One region of the Candidatus Accumulibacter phosphatis genome, then DNA from elsewhere that is predicted to be linked to it. Evidence: riboswitches for the same ligand, from Rfam matches in the RefSeq annotation. Region 1 holds a riboswitch; the other holds the start of a gene.
What was found. Region 1 has a riboswitch for cobalamin ahead of CAP2UW1_RS10205 (energy-coupling factor ABC transporter permease). Riboswitches for the same ligand answer to the same signal wherever they lie in the genome.
Positions count from the first base shown of each region.

Region 2: it holds a riboswitch for cobalamin, as region 1 does, so the genes downstream of both, CAP2UW1_RS19360 (TonB-dependent receptor domain-containing protein) here and CAP2UW1_RS10205 (energy-coupling factor ABC transporter permease) in region 1, are expected to answer to the same signal.

Region 1 covers NC_013194.1:2,304,768-2,312,659, forward strand. Annotated here, with positions in the region: gene CAP2UW1_RS10185 (NUDIX domain-containing protein) at 1-479, shown strand, start outside; gene CAP2UW1_RS10190 (energy-coupling factor ABC transporter ATP-binding protein) at 898-1,779, opposite strand; gene cbiQ (cobalt ECF transporter T component CbiQ) at 1,776-2,522, opposite strand; gene CAP2UW1_RS10200 (energy-coupling factor ABC transporter substrate-binding protein) at 2,516-2,872, opposite strand; gene CAP2UW1_RS10205 (energy-coupling factor ABC transporter permease) at 2,869-3,546, opposite strand; cobalamin riboswitch at 3,670-3,887, opposite strand; gene CAP2UW1_RS10210 (amino acid ABC transporter substrate-binding protein) at 4,102-4,908, shown strand; gene CAP2UW1_RS10215 (amino acid ABC transporter permease) at 4,915-5,568, shown strand; gene CAP2UW1_RS10220 (amino acid ABC transporter ATP-binding protein) at 5,549-6,325, shown strand; gene CAP2UW1_RS10225 (esterase/lipase family protein) at 6,438-7,502, opposite strand; gene CAP2UW1_RS10230 (DUF1499 domain-containing protein) at 7,532-7,892, opposite strand, start outside.
Region 2 covers NC_013194.1:4,461,886-4,469,777, forward strand. Annotated here, with positions in the region: gene CAP2UW1_RS19350 (ABC transporter ATP-binding protein) at 1-571, opposite strand, end outside; gene CAP2UW1_RS19355 (FecCD family ABC transporter permease) at 573-1,562, opposite strand; gene CAP2UW1_RS19360 (TonB-dependent receptor domain-containing protein) at 1,571-3,442, opposite strand; cobalamin riboswitch at 3,571-3,775, opposite strand; gene CAP2UW1_RS19365 (hypothetical protein) at 3,932-4,132, shown strand; gene CAP2UW1_RS19370 (cell division protein ZapA) at 4,147-4,491, shown strand; RNA gene ssrS (6S RNA) at 4,525-4,707, shown strand; gene CAP2UW1_RS19375 (chaperone NapD) at 5,093-5,341, shown strand; gene napA (nitrate reductase catalytic subunit NapA) at 5,343-7,868, shown strand.

The DNA of each region.
Region 1 (7,892 bases):
GGCAGTTCTGTCCGCGCTGCGGCTCAGCGCTCGTCGAAAGCGAACTGGCCGGCAGACAGCGCTTGCGTTGCGGCGCCGCTTGCGGTTTTGTCCACTGGGACAATCCGGCGCCCGTACTGGCCGCGCTCGTCGAATACGATGGACGGATCGTCCTGGCGCGCAACTACGCCTGGGCGGCGGGGGCTTTCGGCCTGATCACCGGCTTTCTGGAGCGTGACGAGGATCCGGCGGCTGGCGTCGCGCGCGAGGTCCGGGAGGAACTCGGCCTCGATGCCGTCGCCGTGACGCTGATCGGTGTCTATCCGTTCGCCCGCAAGCATGAGGTGATCATTGCCTATCATGTCCTTGCTTGCGGCGAGATCCGCCTCAACGAGGAACTCGCCGAGTTTCGGCTGATCGCGCCGGAAAAGCTCAAAGCCTGGGATTTCGGCACCGGTCTGGCGGTCAGCGACTGGCTGGCTCGCCGCGCTGGGGCGTGACGCTGTCGGCGCGGGCCACTCGCGCAAGCTCGCGGGCGGCGCTCATTGACACGGGAGTGCGCGCCAGCGCCCAGACCTGTCGGGATATTTGACACCCCGACTTGCCTCAGCTCTTTGGGAAGCGGCCAAGACACTGCTAAATAACAACAAGTTTCTTATGGCATGAAAAGTGCTGTGTCGTGGAAGTCGGTGGCCGACCTCGTCTAGGAGTGTCATCTACCCCAGTTCGCCCTGCATGGATATTTCGGGCGGAAGTCGCCGCGAAGTGAGGTTCCCTGTTTCGCCGGCGCTGCTGGGCCTTGGCCTCGCCGGTATCGGTCTCACCCGTCGGCGCAGCCAGACGGCCTGACCGGTCTTGCGCATTCTGAAGTAAAAGGGGAGGAGTGGAGGAGGCGGCACCTTCGGGTGCCGCCTTTTTCTATGGTCGGGCTCCCGCCGCTGACTGGCCGCCTTCCAGCACCGCCAGCAGTTCGGCACAACTGCGCGGTCGCTGCTCCCTCGACAGCAGGCCGCGCGCCGTCAGCCCATGCTGCAGGGGAATGACCGCCGGCAACGGCAGACCCTGCGCCGACAACTCGCCGGCGTACTCCGCGAGATGCACGGCGTCGAGAGAGGCCGTGCAACTGCCGGCGCGCATCAGGTGGATCTGGTCGGCCCAGCGGTACGCGAAGTCGATGTCGTGCGTGGCCAACAGAAGCGTGATGCCGCGCGCGTGCAGTCCATCGAGCACCGCCAGCAGCTCTTCCTGCATGCGGTAGTCGAGGCCGGCCATCGGTTCGTCGAGCACCAGCAGTTCGGGTTCCATGGCCAGTACGCCGGCTATGCAGACGCGCTTCTTCTGGCCAAAGCTCAGGTGGTGTACAGCCTTGTCGGCAAAGGCTGACATGCCAACGGCGTGCAGCGCCGCTGCCACCCGGTCGCGTACCGTCGTGCTGTCCAGGCCAAGGTTGCAGGGACCGAAGGAAACGTCCTCCAGAACGCTGGCGGAAAACAACTGGCGGTCGGGGTTCTGGAAGACCATGCCGACCTTGCTGCGCAAGCGACGCAATCCGCCGCGGCTGTAATCGATGGCCTGCCCGGCGTAGCGGACCGCGCCGGCCTGTGGTCGCAGCAGCCCGTTGGTGTGTTGGAAGACGGTGGTCTTGCCCGAACCGTTGGCGCCGATCAAAGCATTGCGGCTGCCGCGCATGATCGACAGCGAACAGTCGGCGAGCCCGACGCTGCCATCGGGGTAAGAGAAACCGACCTGCTCGAGGGCGAGCAGCGCTTCCGTCGTCCGGCCAGCGATCGCCAACGTCATCGAAGTCCAAGCGCCAAAGCAATCAGGCCGCTGCCGGCCGTGGCTGCAATGCCGACGGCGCGCGCCGTTTGCTCGAAATGCGGCTCCATGAAACGCAGCGGCCCATCGTTGTTGCGTGCCTGTGCGGCGACATGCAGGGCGTGCGCGCGCTCCCAGACCTGCAGCGTGAGATTCGCCGCCAGTCCGCCGAGCGAGCGCATGGCGAGACGTGGCGTCGCATAGCCGAGGCGCGCCGACTGTGCCGTCAGGGTGTCATGAACCGCCTCCGAGAAAACGAACAGCATGCGGTAGCAGAGCACCATGATCTCGAGCAGGGTTTCCGGTGCTTTCAGGCGGCGGAGGAGGGCGACCAGGTCGATCAGCGGTGTCGTCAGGGCCAGGAAGAGCAGGGCGGCCAGCGCCGCGAGCGAACGTGCGCCGACCGCCGCCAGTTTGCCGAGACCGTCCGGCGCGAACTGGAGGCCGATGGCCCCGGTCGCGGCGTTCAGGTCGAGCGAAAAGGCCAGCGAGATACAGCCGAGAGCGAGAAAGGCCAGCGCCGGCAGGGCCACCCGCAGGTAGTGGCCGGGGGAGACGCCGGCGCCGGCGATGGTCGAGAGCGCAACCAGGGCGGCGACGAGGAGGGCTGTTTCCGGCCTGGCCGCGGCAAACGCGGCGACGAAGCCGCACAGCGAGAACAGGCCCTTGGCCGCCGGAGCCGCCTTGCGCCAGCGGTTGGCGTAGGCGCATTGTTCGATCAGCACGCTCTGTCGCCGGCGTCCGCCTCCTGGCGCTTTCCGGCTTCGCGCCGCATCTTCTCGCGGGTCACCGAAACGCCGAGATAATAGCCGATGAAGCCGGCTCCGAGGGCGGCCTGCAAGGCGAACAGGAGCGACGCCACTTCACCGCTGGCGGGTTCCATCAGCGGCTCGAACCACGGCTGGTAGCTGGGGGCGATCTGGCCGATCAGCGCCATGGCCTTGTCGTCGGCGCCGGTGAAGATCTCGATCGGCTTGCCGTCCGCGCCCGCCTCGGGCCTTTGCACCTGACACAGCGGCAGGGCGGTGAGCAGCACGACGGCGACTAGGAGCAAGAGGTTCTGATGGCGTTTCACGCGCGCACCTCGCTGCTGCCGATGACCTTCATGTCCTGCAGTTCGCGCGGGTTGAAACGCGCCAGGGCATTGAAGATGACGACCGTCAACAGACCCTCGCTGATGGCCAGCGGGATCTGGGTGATCGCGAAAATGCCCGCGAACTTGACGAAGGAGGCGGCGAAGCCGCCGACCGGGTCAGGGAAAGCCCAGGCCAGTTGCAGCGAGGTGGTCACGTAGGTCAGCAGGTCGGCCAGACTGGCGGCGAGGAAGACGCTGACGGCAAACGAGCACTTCAGGCCACGCGCCAGGCGGAAGACGGCAGCGGCGGCAAACGGGCCGACGATCGCCATCGAGAACAGGTTGGCGCCGAGAGTGGTGAGTCCGCCATGGGCGAGGAGCAGTGCCTGGAAGAGGAGCACGACGGCACCGATGGGCGCCATGATGACCGGGCCGAAGAGGATCGCGCCGAGCCCGGTGCCGGTCGGGTGCGAGCAACTGCCGGTCACCGAGGGTAGTTTGAGTGCCGATAGAACGAAGGCGAAAGCCGCCGCCACACCGAGCAGCATGCGTTGCTCGGGCTGCTCGTGGACCCTTTGCCTGACGGCGCGCAGGCCGTAGATGACGAAGGGTGCCGACGCCAGCGTCCAGCCGACGGCATGTTCGATGGGCAAGAAGCCTTCCATGATGTGCATGACCATCCTCCTCTGCGCGAAAGGCAGGAAGCACCATCGTGAGGCGAGGATCGGAAGACGGACCGCCTGCAAAGCAACCGCTGCGGCTGATCAACGGAACCGTTCCCGTCACCCCGGGGATTGGCACTGCCTGTGGTTCAGGCCGGTCTTCTGGCTCGCCTTCCTTCTCCTTTGCCGACCTTCCCGCGTCAATCACGCAGTGGCATGAGGCAAACTCGTCGGGCATACAGCAGCGGGGGCTGCGCCGGACTGGCACGATTCGTGGAATCGTACGGTCACCGGCTTCCCGTTTCACCTGCCGCACGGTTGTGCGGCATGGCACCTGAACCAAGCGAAGTATACGTGAAGCGCGTGCCAGGCCCAAGCGTTCGCGCGAATGTTCGCGGATGTCGAGGCGACGCGCGGCGCCGGCGATTCAGCCGGGGAGGGTGCGCAGACTTGGGTATACTGTCGCCCTTGCCGTACCTGACCCCGGCATGGCGCCGCCGCACGTTGGTGATGTATCTGCGGCGGTGGCCTGCCATGCTGATATCGTTCTCGTCACAGGAAACAAAAATGAAGAAGAAAACTGCAGTTCTGTCGATCGTCCTGTTGTCCGCTGCGCTGCTCGCAGCCTGCGGCAAGAAGGAGAATCCTGCTGAAGGCAAAGCGGCGACAGTGCCGGCGCCGGTTGCCGCCATTGTCGTCGGTCTGGACGACAACTTTCCGCCGATGGGCTTCCGCGACGAAAAGAACACGCTCGTCGGCTTCGACATCGATCTGGCCGGCGAGGCCGGCAAGCGGCTCGGCGCTGAAGTGAAGTTCAAGCCGATCGACTGGAATGCCAAGGAAGCCGAGCTGAACAGCAAGCGCGTCGACGTGCTGTGGAACGGTCTGACGATCACCGAGGCGCGCAAGGAGAAGATCCTGTTCACCACGCCCTATCTGGAAAACCGCCAGATCATCGTCGTCACCGACAAGTCGCCGGTCAAGACCAAGGCCGACCTCGCCGGCAAGGTGGTCGGCGTGCAGGACGGCAGCAGCGCCATCGAGGCTGTCGAGAAGGACGCGGCCACGGCCAAGTCACTCAAGGAACTCAAGAAGTTCGGCGACAACGTCACCGCACTGATGGATCTGGGAGCTGGTCGACTCGATGCGCTGGTCGTCGACGAGGTCGTCGGCCGCTACTACACGACCAAGAAGCCCGGTGAGTACCGTGTTCTCGACGAGAACTTCGGCACCGAGGACTACGGCGTCGGCACCCGCAAGGACGACACCGAACTGATGGCGAAACTGCAGAAAACGCTCGACGAGATGAAGAAGGATGGTTCGGCCGCCGCCATTTCGACTAAGTGGTTCGGCAAGGACATCATCAAGAAGTAACGGTGCATGGACTATGTGATCGAGATCATGGCCCCCCTGATCGAGGGTACGGGGGTCACGCTGCAGGTTTTTCTCATCAGCTTCGTCCTCGCCGTACCGCTCGGTCTGGTCCTGGCCCTCGTCAGGATTTCGCGCTTCGTCGTGCTGAGCGGCCTGGTCAATGGCTACATCTGGCTGATGCGTGGCACGCCGCTGATGCTGCAGATGCTGTTCATCTATTTTGCGTTGCCCTTCGTGCCGGTGATCGGCGTCCGCCTGCCGGACTTTCCGGCGGCCATCGTCGCCTTCGTGCTCAACTACGCGGCGTACTTTGCCGAGATCTTTCGCGCCGGCATCCAGTCGATTGATCGGGGCCAGTACGAAGGTGCGCGTGTCCTCGGGCTCAGCTATCCGCAAACGATGCGGCGCATCGTCCTGCCGCAAGTGCTCAAGCGCATCCTGCCGCCGATGAGCAACGAGACGATCACCCTGGTCAAGGACACGTCACTGATCTACGTGCTGGCGATGAACGACCTGCTGCGCGCCGCGCGCGGAATCGTCCAGCGTGACTTCACGACGACGCCCTTTGTTGTCGCCGCGGCTTTCTACCTGGTGATGACGCTGGTCCTGACGCTGGGCTTCCAGCATCTGGAGAGGAAGTATGCCGTCTACGATGGCTAGCCCGATGATCCATGCGCGCGATGTGCACAAGCGCTTCGCCGCCGTCGAAGTGCTCAAGGGCGTTTCGCTGGCGGTTGGCAAGGGCGAGGTGGTTGCCGTCATCGGCCCGTCGGGATCGGGCAAGAGCACCTTCCTGCGTTGCCTCAACCATCTCGAGACGATCAACCGCGGCAGCATCGACATCGAGGGCGAAACGCTGGTCGCCACCGGTGCCGATGGCGTTTGCCGCTATTCGCCCGACGCCGATATCCGGCGCATCTGCCGCAAAATGGGAATGGTCTTTCAGCACTTCAACCTGTTTCCGCATCTGACGGTACTGCAGAACATCATCGAGGCGCCGATCACCGTCAAGGGCTTGCGGCGTGACGAGATCCTCCCGAAAGCCGAGACGCTGCTGCGCAAGGTGGGCCTGCTCGACAAGCAGGCGAGTTATCCCTCGCGGCTCTCCGGCGGCCAGAAGCAGCGCGTCGCCATCGCGCGGGCACTGGCCATGGAGCCGGACATCATGCTGTTCGACGAGCCAACCTCGGCGCTCGACCCGGAACTCACCGGCGAAGTGCTGCGCACCATCCGCGAACTGGCCGAAGAGCACATGACGATGCTGGTGGTGACGCACGAAATGGCCTTTGCCCGCGAAGTGGCGAGCCGCGTCGTCTTCATGGATGGGGGCGAGATCCTCGAGGCGCGTTCGGCAAAGGAATTGTTTGCCGCCCCCGAACACCCGCGTACGCGCGCGTTCCTCGAGAACATGTTGTAGCGGGCACCCAGCCACGTCCGCCGATGTCTGGCCGGGGGCGGTCTGAGGTAGCGCCCATTGGCCGCGCGGCGCCGCGAGCAGCGGTCTCCCCCGCACGCCAGCGGCGCCCACTTCACGGCGCGTACAGGCGCGCCAGCAACTTGTCGAAGGCAGACCGGCGGTCGGGCGGCGTCGGCAGCACGATCCCCTGCTGTTGCAGGACGGTGATCAACTTGTCCGGTGTGACACCCGATTCGCCGACGATTTCCACGTGGCCGGCTGCTACCTCGACATCGGTCGTGTCGGGTGCCTCGGTGACCGGCGGATAACGCTGTTCGGCAAGGCTGAAGATGTAGTCGTCCTTGAGGCACTGGCCTGCCGCATCGCGACGGCGACACGTGTTGCGTTCGTCGGTGACCACCTTCAGATGGCTGCGCACCTGCGGCGCAAGCTGCCCGGGTTGGCGGATGAACGCCGACGCGTGCGTGATTTCGTACCAGTTGTCGCCACTGATCAGCCAGCACGCCAGGTCGTTGAGTCCCAGTGTTGCCAGGCGTAGTGCGGTGACGGCGCACATCCGGGCCGAGGCGATGCCGGCGAAAGGCGCCGACACGGTCACCAGCCGCAGGTCGAGGTCGGGCTTGCGCACCGGGTCCGGTCGGTCGGCGACCAGCGCCTTGCGGGCGATCAGCCCCCCCATGCTGTGACCGATGACCGTGATCTGCGGCGTCTCCAGGTGCCCGGCAAGCTGGTCGACGGTACGTGCCAACTGGCCGGAACTGAGCATCAGGCTGTCGCGGTCGTCGTAACCGAAACAGACGGTCTGCTGGCCATGGAAGGCAAGGACCTCGGCCAGCGAGCGGAAGCGGCCGGCGGAACCCCTGCAGCCATGTACCAGGACATTCACGGGCTGGTCCGGGGACAGGTAGAGCGTGCGGTCGGCAGCATCATGGCACGGACCCAGTCCGGGGACCTTGACGGCCACATGCGCCGCCGGCAGGCGGCCGGGGTCGGACAGACTGTCGCCGGCCAGGGGAGGGCTTGCAGCGCAGCCGGCGAGTGCCGCGGCAGCCATCAGCGGGAAGACGCTCTTCACCCTTTTCCTTATTCGCGAGAAGGTCATGCGATGATCGACGATTCGCGCCTGCGCGGTCAAGTACCAGCTTGCTGCCGAGGACAACAGCGGCTGAGCGAACACGGCCGCGTGTCCGTCGACAGGCCGGTCGCTCAGGAAGTCGCGAGCTTTTCGCGCAAGTCCTCGATGCGCCGGCGATTGACGCCAAAATCCTTGCGCCCGAGGCGCGATGCCGAGCGCACCTGGATCACGCCACTGCTCGCATCGAACCAGAACTCGACGTCGTCGACGAACTTCATGAATCGCGTTTCACAGCGCACGTAGAGATAGTCGGAACGGCTGTCGACAATGCTGACGCCCGGCTGCGCCTGCAGCAGGGCCTGCAGCCTGGCCATCGTCGTGGACGCATCGCCCCGCACGGCCAGCGGCGCGATATGGGCCTGCTCGCGCTGCGCATGGCCAGCCCACAGCAGTGCCTGGCTGCTCACACTGTTGGGAGTTTCCGACGGTGGT
Region 2 (7,892 bases), 2.2 Mb from region 1:
GGGTCAGCTCGGCCAGCAGTTCGAGAGTCGCAATCTGGTGATTGAGATCGAGGTGCGCCAGGGGTTCGTCGAGCAGGTAGAGGCGCGGCGCCTGGGTCAGCAAGCTGGCGATCGACAGCCGCTGCCGCTCGCCGCCGGACAGCGTGTGCACGTCGCGCTGCGCGAGATCGCCGAGACCGACGGCGGCTAGCGCCTGCCGGGCGATGCGCGCGTCGGTCGCGGACTCCCATTCCCAACGTGCGAGGTGCGGGTGACGCCCGACCAGCGCCGTTTCGAGTACCGTCGACGAGAAAGCCTCGCTTCGGCTTTGCGGCAACCAACCGCGCATGCGCGCGCTCGCCCGAGCGCCGAGCCTCGCGTAGGTCTCGCCAGCGAGCAGCACCTCACCGGCTTGCGGCTCGCGCAAGCCCGCCAGCACCGACAGCAGGGTCGACTTTCCAGCGCCGTTGCGGCCGAGAATGGCCAAGCACTCGCCGGCCCTTACGGTGAGAGCGAGGTCGCGGCAAAAGGTGTGTTCGGCAATACCGACGCGTAGACCATGGGTTGTCAGCAGGGGCGCGGGGCGAGTCATCTCAGTGCCGGCCGGGTGTCGCACGGGAAAGCAGGAAGAGAAAAGCCGGCACGCCAATCAGCGCCGTGAGCACGCCAACCGGCAGTTGTTGCGGAGCAAGCATCGTCCGCGCCAGGGTGTCGGCGATCACCAGCAGGCTGCCGCCGGCGAGCACCGAGGCAGGAAGCAGCAAGCGCTGATCGTTGCCGATGGTCAGGCGAACGAGGTGCGGTACGATCAGGCCAATGAAGCCGATCGCGCCCGCCTGCGTCACCGCCGCGGCGGTCGCCAGCGAAGCGACAAGGTATACGCCGCGGCGCAAGGGGCGAACGGCGACGCCGAGCGCCTGAGCGACGTCGGCGCCGCGCGCCAGAAGATTCAGTTCGCGCGCAAAAGGCAGCGCGATCAGCAGGATCGCGGCGAGCACGATCAGGGTCAGTGCCGGGTCGCTGGTTTGCGACAGATCACCCATCAACCAGAAGAGCATGCCGCGCAGGCGATCGTCGGGAGCGACAGCCAGCATCAGCGTGACGACGGCACCGCAGCCGGCGGCGACGATGACGCCGGTCAGCAACAAGCGCGACTGCGTCCAGCCGCCGTCGCCATGCGCCAGGCCAAACACCAGGAACATGGCGCCGAGCGCGCCGCCAAGAGCCAGGCCGTTGACGCCCACCACCCCGAATCCCAGAATGATCGCCAGCAGGGCGCCGATGCCGGCGCCGCCCGAAATACCCAGGACGTAAGGGTCGGCCAATGGGTTACGCAACAGGACCTGGAGGAGCGCGCCGGCAAGCGCCAGCAAGCCACCGCAGGCGAACCCGGTCAGGGCTCGCGGCAGACGCAGATTGCGCACCACATCGGCAGCAATGCTGCCGCCGGGATCGACAAGCGTCGACAGGACCTCTGCCGGGCTGATCGGAATGCTGCCCACCATCAATGCCAGGATGATGCTCAACTGCGACAGCCCGGTGAGGGCAGCGAGAATCAGCACGGCACGGCGACGGGTGGGCATGCCGTATCCTACTTCGGCGCGTAGCGAATACCGACAAAAACGTTCGCTCCCGCTGCCGCGTAGTTGTCGGCCGTCTCGTAATACTTGTCGAAGATGTTGTTGGCGCGCGCAAAGAATGTCCAGTCACGCTGCAGACGATAGTCCGCATAGAGGTTGATCAGACCGTAGCCCCCGAGGCGGTCGCGGTTGGCCGGGTCGTCGTAGCGATTGCCCACGAGTTGCCACTCGCCACGCAATTCCCAGTTACCGAACGTTCGCGTGAGGTAGCTGCTCATCTGCTGCTCGGCGCGACGCGCCAGGCGATTGCCGTTGTTTGGCCCATTCTCCTCGTTGCGCGGATCCAGAAAGTCGATGGCGACCCCCAACCCCCAGCCCGACAAACGCCCATCGTAGGTGAGCGTCGCGCCCCGCAACAAGGCCTTACTGACATTCACCGGCGCAAAAGTCGGTGGCCGGAATTCGATCAGGTCGGTGAGATCATTGTTGTAGAAGACGGCCCCAAAGCGATGGCTGGCGTGTTCCCAGTTGACGCCCACCTCGGCGTTCTTCGCTCTCTCCGGCTTCAGATCCGGGTTACCACCCGCGAAAAGGAAACTGGCGGGGAAGTACAGTTCGTTGAATGTCGGGGCGCGGAACGCCGTTCCGTAGGAGACGTGCGCACGCCACTCCGGCGTAAACTGGTAACCGTACGACGCAGAACCGGTGGTTTCACCACCGAACTGTGAGTTGTCGTCACGTCGCAGGTTGAACTGCAGGCGGTGCTGGTCGATGCGGCCGTTCCAGCCAGCCAGCAAGGAACGAATGGTCCGCTCGCTGACCGCATAGTCGGTCGTACCGGACACCTTCTGTTGGGTGTACTCGGCCGCCAGCAGCGCTTCGCCGACCGGCAACTTGATGTCATTCTGCCAGGACGCCTGATCCATGTCGGTGCGGAAGGAGGCACTTCTGACAGCGCCGGCATAGTCCCTGGCATCGTCCGTGCTGCGCCCGACACGCAGCGTGCTGGTCCACGTCGCATTCACGCGGTTGCGCGAACAAAGCGAGTAGGAACTGACGGTCTGGTCGCTGTTGTAGTTCGGCGCCGCACCGAGAGGGCCAAAGTCATTCGCGTCGTACTGGTTGGTACCCTGGCTGGCCAGCAGGTTCGCACCGATTTCCTGGTCCTTGGCCGGGCGAACGGCGAAGCTGGCACTCAAGTTCCTGTTGTAATAGCCATCGCGATCGGGGTTGTAATTGCTGTCCTGCTTGTTGTGAACCGTGCTGAAACCGCGTGTGTCGATGTAGCCGGCCTGCACGCTGTAGGAAACGAGATCCGTACCGCCCGACACGCCGACCGTGCTGTCGCTCGTCTGGTAGGAGCCATAGCCGGTGCTGGCGTTCACACGCGGCGGCCCCTCGCCGCGCCGGGTGAAGATCTGGATCACGCCGCCGATGGCATCGGCACCGTAGAGCGACGACGCCGGGCCGCGCAGGATTTCGATGCGCTCGATCTGGTCGAGCGGGATGCGCGAGAGCGCTGGGCTGCCGGTGGTCGCCGAGCCGACTCGTTGACCATCGATCAGCAGGATCGACTGATTGTTCGCCGCCCCACGAATGAAGACGCCGCTATTGCTCCCCGCACCGCCGTTCGCGATGTATTGAATTCCCGGTTGCCTTGCCAGCAGTTGTGCGAGCGAGGTTTCGCCGGCCTGCTCGATCTCCTCGCGCGTGATGACCGACACGTCACTCATCAACTCGTTGCTGCGTGTTGGCTGGCGAGTCGCGGTGACGACAATGGGATCAAGGGGCAGGTCAGCGGAGCTTGCCGCGGTCGACAAGAATACGGCGACAAGAGTGAGCAGTTTCGCGGCAGAATGTGCGCGCGCCTGGCTTGGATGCATGATGGGTTTCTCCCTGTTGCCGACGAGCGTCCCCGCAGGTCGGCGAGCAAAAATACGGAACTGCACAGGGATACCATCAACAGGCGCGAGCGCGCCGAGCGTTGCGTGTCCGCATCCCCGCGGCACCTCCGTCCATGTGTGCGAAGGCCGGTATCCGGGCTTGCAAGTCTTGACATGTCGCCTTCCCAGGCTTTCGCCCAGTGGCCTATCGACACGCCCACACTCGCTTACCGTTGCGGGGACAGCACAGGCATGATGTTGCATGAACACGCACCTGTTTCCCGTTTAACCGCTGCAGCAAAGCTGCATTGCGGCACCTTGCACGATCTCTCCCGCGACCCGAGGTCCGCGGAAGCGCGGAGTATAACCTCGCTTCGGACCAGACGCCTACGTGATTACGAGACAAAGCGCCGGTGCCGGCACAAACCACCTTGAGAACCGCCTCTTACGCCTTGACCGAACAAGCTTTTTGACTCTATAGTCTGGCCCATGCTTGATGAACTCAATGCGCTCGAGAGCCGGATCACCGAGGTCGTGTCACTTTGCCAGACGTTGCGCGCGGAGAATGACGGACTCCGCGAACGTCTCGCTGCCGCCGAAACCGACAAGAACCGCCTCACCGAGCGCATGGGAGCCGCTTTCGCCCGGCTGGAAGCGCTTGCCCTGCAACTGCCAGAGGCCAAGGCCTGAAGAATCCGCATCTGATGCCCAACGAAGCCAGCTTTCTCGACATCACCCTGCTCGGCAAGGAATACCGTGTTGCCTGCCCACCCGAGGAGCGCGCGGCCTTGCTCAACGCCGCCGCCTACGTCGATGGCAAGATGCGCGACATCGCCGAGAAGACCAGAAGCAATCTATCCGAGCGGATCGCCGTCATGGCCGCCCTGAATATTGCCCACGAGCACCTTCACCGGAATCAGGAAAGCCCCGAGCAGCATCAGAAAATTGAATCTGAAATAGGGCTGGACATCGACGACGTTCGGCGTAGAATTTCTTTCATGGAGGCGGAACTTGTGGCGGTGCTGAAGCCGCAGCAAACCGGGGAGTGACTGGAACGTAAAGTTCCTCCCAGCCTTCGAGAGAGTTCCCTGCGGTGTTTGTTAAGGTCATAGATTCCTTGGACCAATGCTTATTGGCATCGGTCGCCGACCATCGAAACTGCTGTTGTGTGTGCCCCACATGTCGGGCATACCTGATGCGGGAGGAAAGTGACCCAACTGAATCCAGGTTCAGGATGCCGGCCTGACGGCACTCGCGGGGACAAGGAAAAGGGAAGACGCGGAACTTCGGTTCCGCGTTTTTTTTTCGCTATCGTCGGCGTGCCCAGTCATCTGGCCCGCGGCTTCCTGCAGGGAATGCCCGCAGGCTTCCCGGCACCAATCACTGCGCTGACGGCGACCGCTCGCTGCGTGAGCGTCCCCTTCCGGCAGCCCTGACCGGGCCGGTGCATGGCCCCTGCGCCCGCCCGCCGCCAACCGCGGATCGTCGCCCGGCGAATCCCGCTCTCATATTTTTTCCGCTTGATTTGTATCAAGAAAAAGCTTCTGCGAGAGGCTTAGAGTGTCCGTCTGACGCAGGACTGTAACGGTCCGTGCCGGACGGTACCGGCACAGCAACCGGCCGACCTGTGCACAGGAGCGTCGCGAATTCATGAATATCTCCAGCGTACTGGTCAATGCCCGGCCCGAAGCGATTACCCGGGTCAAGGCAAGTCTCTGCGCGCTCGGTGGCGTCGAGGTGCATGTGGCAACCGAATCCGGGCAAATGATCGTGACCATCGAGGCCGACTCGACTCAAGCAGTGACCAAGCTTTTTGCGCAGATCAATGAGCAGCCGGGCGTGCTCTCGGCGTCCATGGTCTACCACCAGTTCGAACCCGATCCTGATGAGGAAGCATGAGATGAAATTGACTTTGACACGTCGTGACTTTATCAAGAGCCATGCGGTGGCTGCCGCCGCCAGTGTCGCCGGCATCAGCCTTCCCGGCTTTGCACAGGCGGCACCGGGAAAGGATGACGGCGTGCGTTGGGACAAGGGCGCCTGCCGTTACTGCGGCACCGGCTGCGGCGTCCTGGTGGGAACGAAGGATGGACGCATCGTAGCCACCCAGGGCGACCCCGACGCCCCGGTCAACAAGGGACTGAACTGCATCAAGGGCTATTTCCTGTCCAAGATTCAGTACGGCAAGGATCGCCTGACGACGCCGCTGCTGCGCATGAAGGATGGCAAGTTCGATAAGAACGGCGAGTTCACCCCGGTTTCCTGGGACCAGGCTTTCGACATCATGGCCGACAAGTGCAAGGCTGCACTCAAGAAGGGTGGTCCGCGCAACATCGCCATGTTCGGTTCCGGGCAGTGGACCATCTGGGAAGGATATGCCGCCGCGAAACTGATGAAGGCCGGTCTGCTGACCAACAACCTTGATCCGAACGCGCGCCACTGCATGGCGTCAGCGGTCGCCGGATTCATGCGCACCTTCGGCATCGACGAACCGATGGGCTGCTACGACGACATCGAGCACGCCGATGCCTTCGTGCTGTGGGGTTCGAACATGGCGGAAATGCATCCGATCCTATGGTCACGCGTCACCGATCGGCGACTCACCGGCAAGGACGTCAAGATCCACGTGCTGTCCACCTTCAGCCACCGCTCGACCGAACTCTCCGACAACGAACTGATCTTCAAGCCGCAGAGTGACTTGGCCATCCTCAACTACATCTGCAATTACATCATCCAGAACAACGCGGTGAATCAGGAATTCGTCGCTCGCAACGTCAACTTCAAGAAGGGCGTTACCGACATCGGTTACGGCCTGCGCGCAAATCATCCACTCGAGAAGGTGGCGATGAACAACGGCTACCCCGGCGAAGACGGCAAGCCAAAAGGCAATCCCGCCGCCGCGAGCCCGATGAGCTTGGACGAGTTCAAGACGTTTGTTGCCGAATACACACTCGACAAGACGCACGCGATCTCGGGGGTACCCAAAGACAAGCTGGAGGCGCTGGCGCAGGCTTACGCCAATCCCAAGACCCGAGTCACTTCCTTCTGGACCATGGGTTTCAACCAGCACACGCGCGGCACCTGGGTCAATAACATGATCTACAACGTGCATCTTCTGGTCGGCAAGATTTCCGAACCCGGCAACAGCCCGTTCTCGCTGACGGGTCAGCCATCCGCCTGCGGTACCGCTCGCGAAGTCGGCACCTTCTCGCACCGCTTGCCGGCCGACATGGTGGTGACCAATCCAAAACATCGGGAAGCCAGCGAGAAACTCTGGAAACTGCCACCCGGCACGATCCCGGACTGGATCGGCGCGCACGCAGTCGCGCAAAGCCGCCTGCTCAAGGACGGCAAGATCAACTTCTACTGGACGACGACAACCAACAACATGCAGGCCGGGCCGAACGTCAACGACGAAATCTTTCCTGGCTGGCGCAATCCTGACAACTTTATCGTCGTATCCGACGCCTACCCGACCGTCTCGGCAATGTCGGCCGATCTGGTTCTGCCGGCCGCGATGTGGATGGAAAAGGAAGGAGCGTTCGGCAACGCCGAGCGGCGCACGCAATTCTGGCGTCAACAGGTCAAGGCGCCTGGTCAGGCGAGATCGGACCTGTGGCAGTACATCGAGTTCTCGAAGCGCTTCAAGACCGACGAAGTGTGGCCGGCGGCGCTGCTGGACAAGAATCCGGAGTACAAGGGCAAGACACTGTACGACGTGCTCTACGCCAATGGCCAGGTCAACAAGTTCCCGCTCAGCCAGACCTACAAGGGTTTCGACAACGACGAATCGAAGGCGGTCGGCTTCTATCTGCAAAAGGGACTGTTCGAGGAGTACGCGGCTTTCGGTCGCGGCCACGCCCATGATCTGGCCGAGTTTGACACCTACCACAAGGCGCGCGGCTTGCGCTGGCCGGTGGTCGACGGCAAGGAAACGCTGTGGCGCTTCCGCGAAGGCTACGACCCCTACGTCAAGAAGGGTGAGGGGGTCAGATTCTATGGCCACCCGGACGGCAAGGCGGTGATCTTCGCCCTGCCCTACCAACCGGCCGCCGAAATGCCCGACAAGGACTACGATCTGTGGCTATGCACTGGACGTGTGCTCGAACACTGGCATACCGGCTCAATGACCCGACGCGTCCCCGAACTGTACAAGGCGATGCCTGACTCCTGGATGTACATGCATCCTGATGACGCGAAGAAGCGTGGACTGCAGCGTGGCGATGTCGCCAAGGTGGCCAGCCGGCGCGGCGAGATTCAGTTGCGTGTCGAAACACGCGGGCGCAACAAGCCACCGGTCGGGCTCGTTTTCGTGCCCTTCTTTGACGAACATCGCCTGGTCAACAAACTGACGCTTGACGCCACCTGCCCGATCTCGAAGGAAACCGACTTCAAGAAATGCGCGTGCAAGGTGATCAAGGCCTGATCGACCCGCCCAGAACAATCAGGG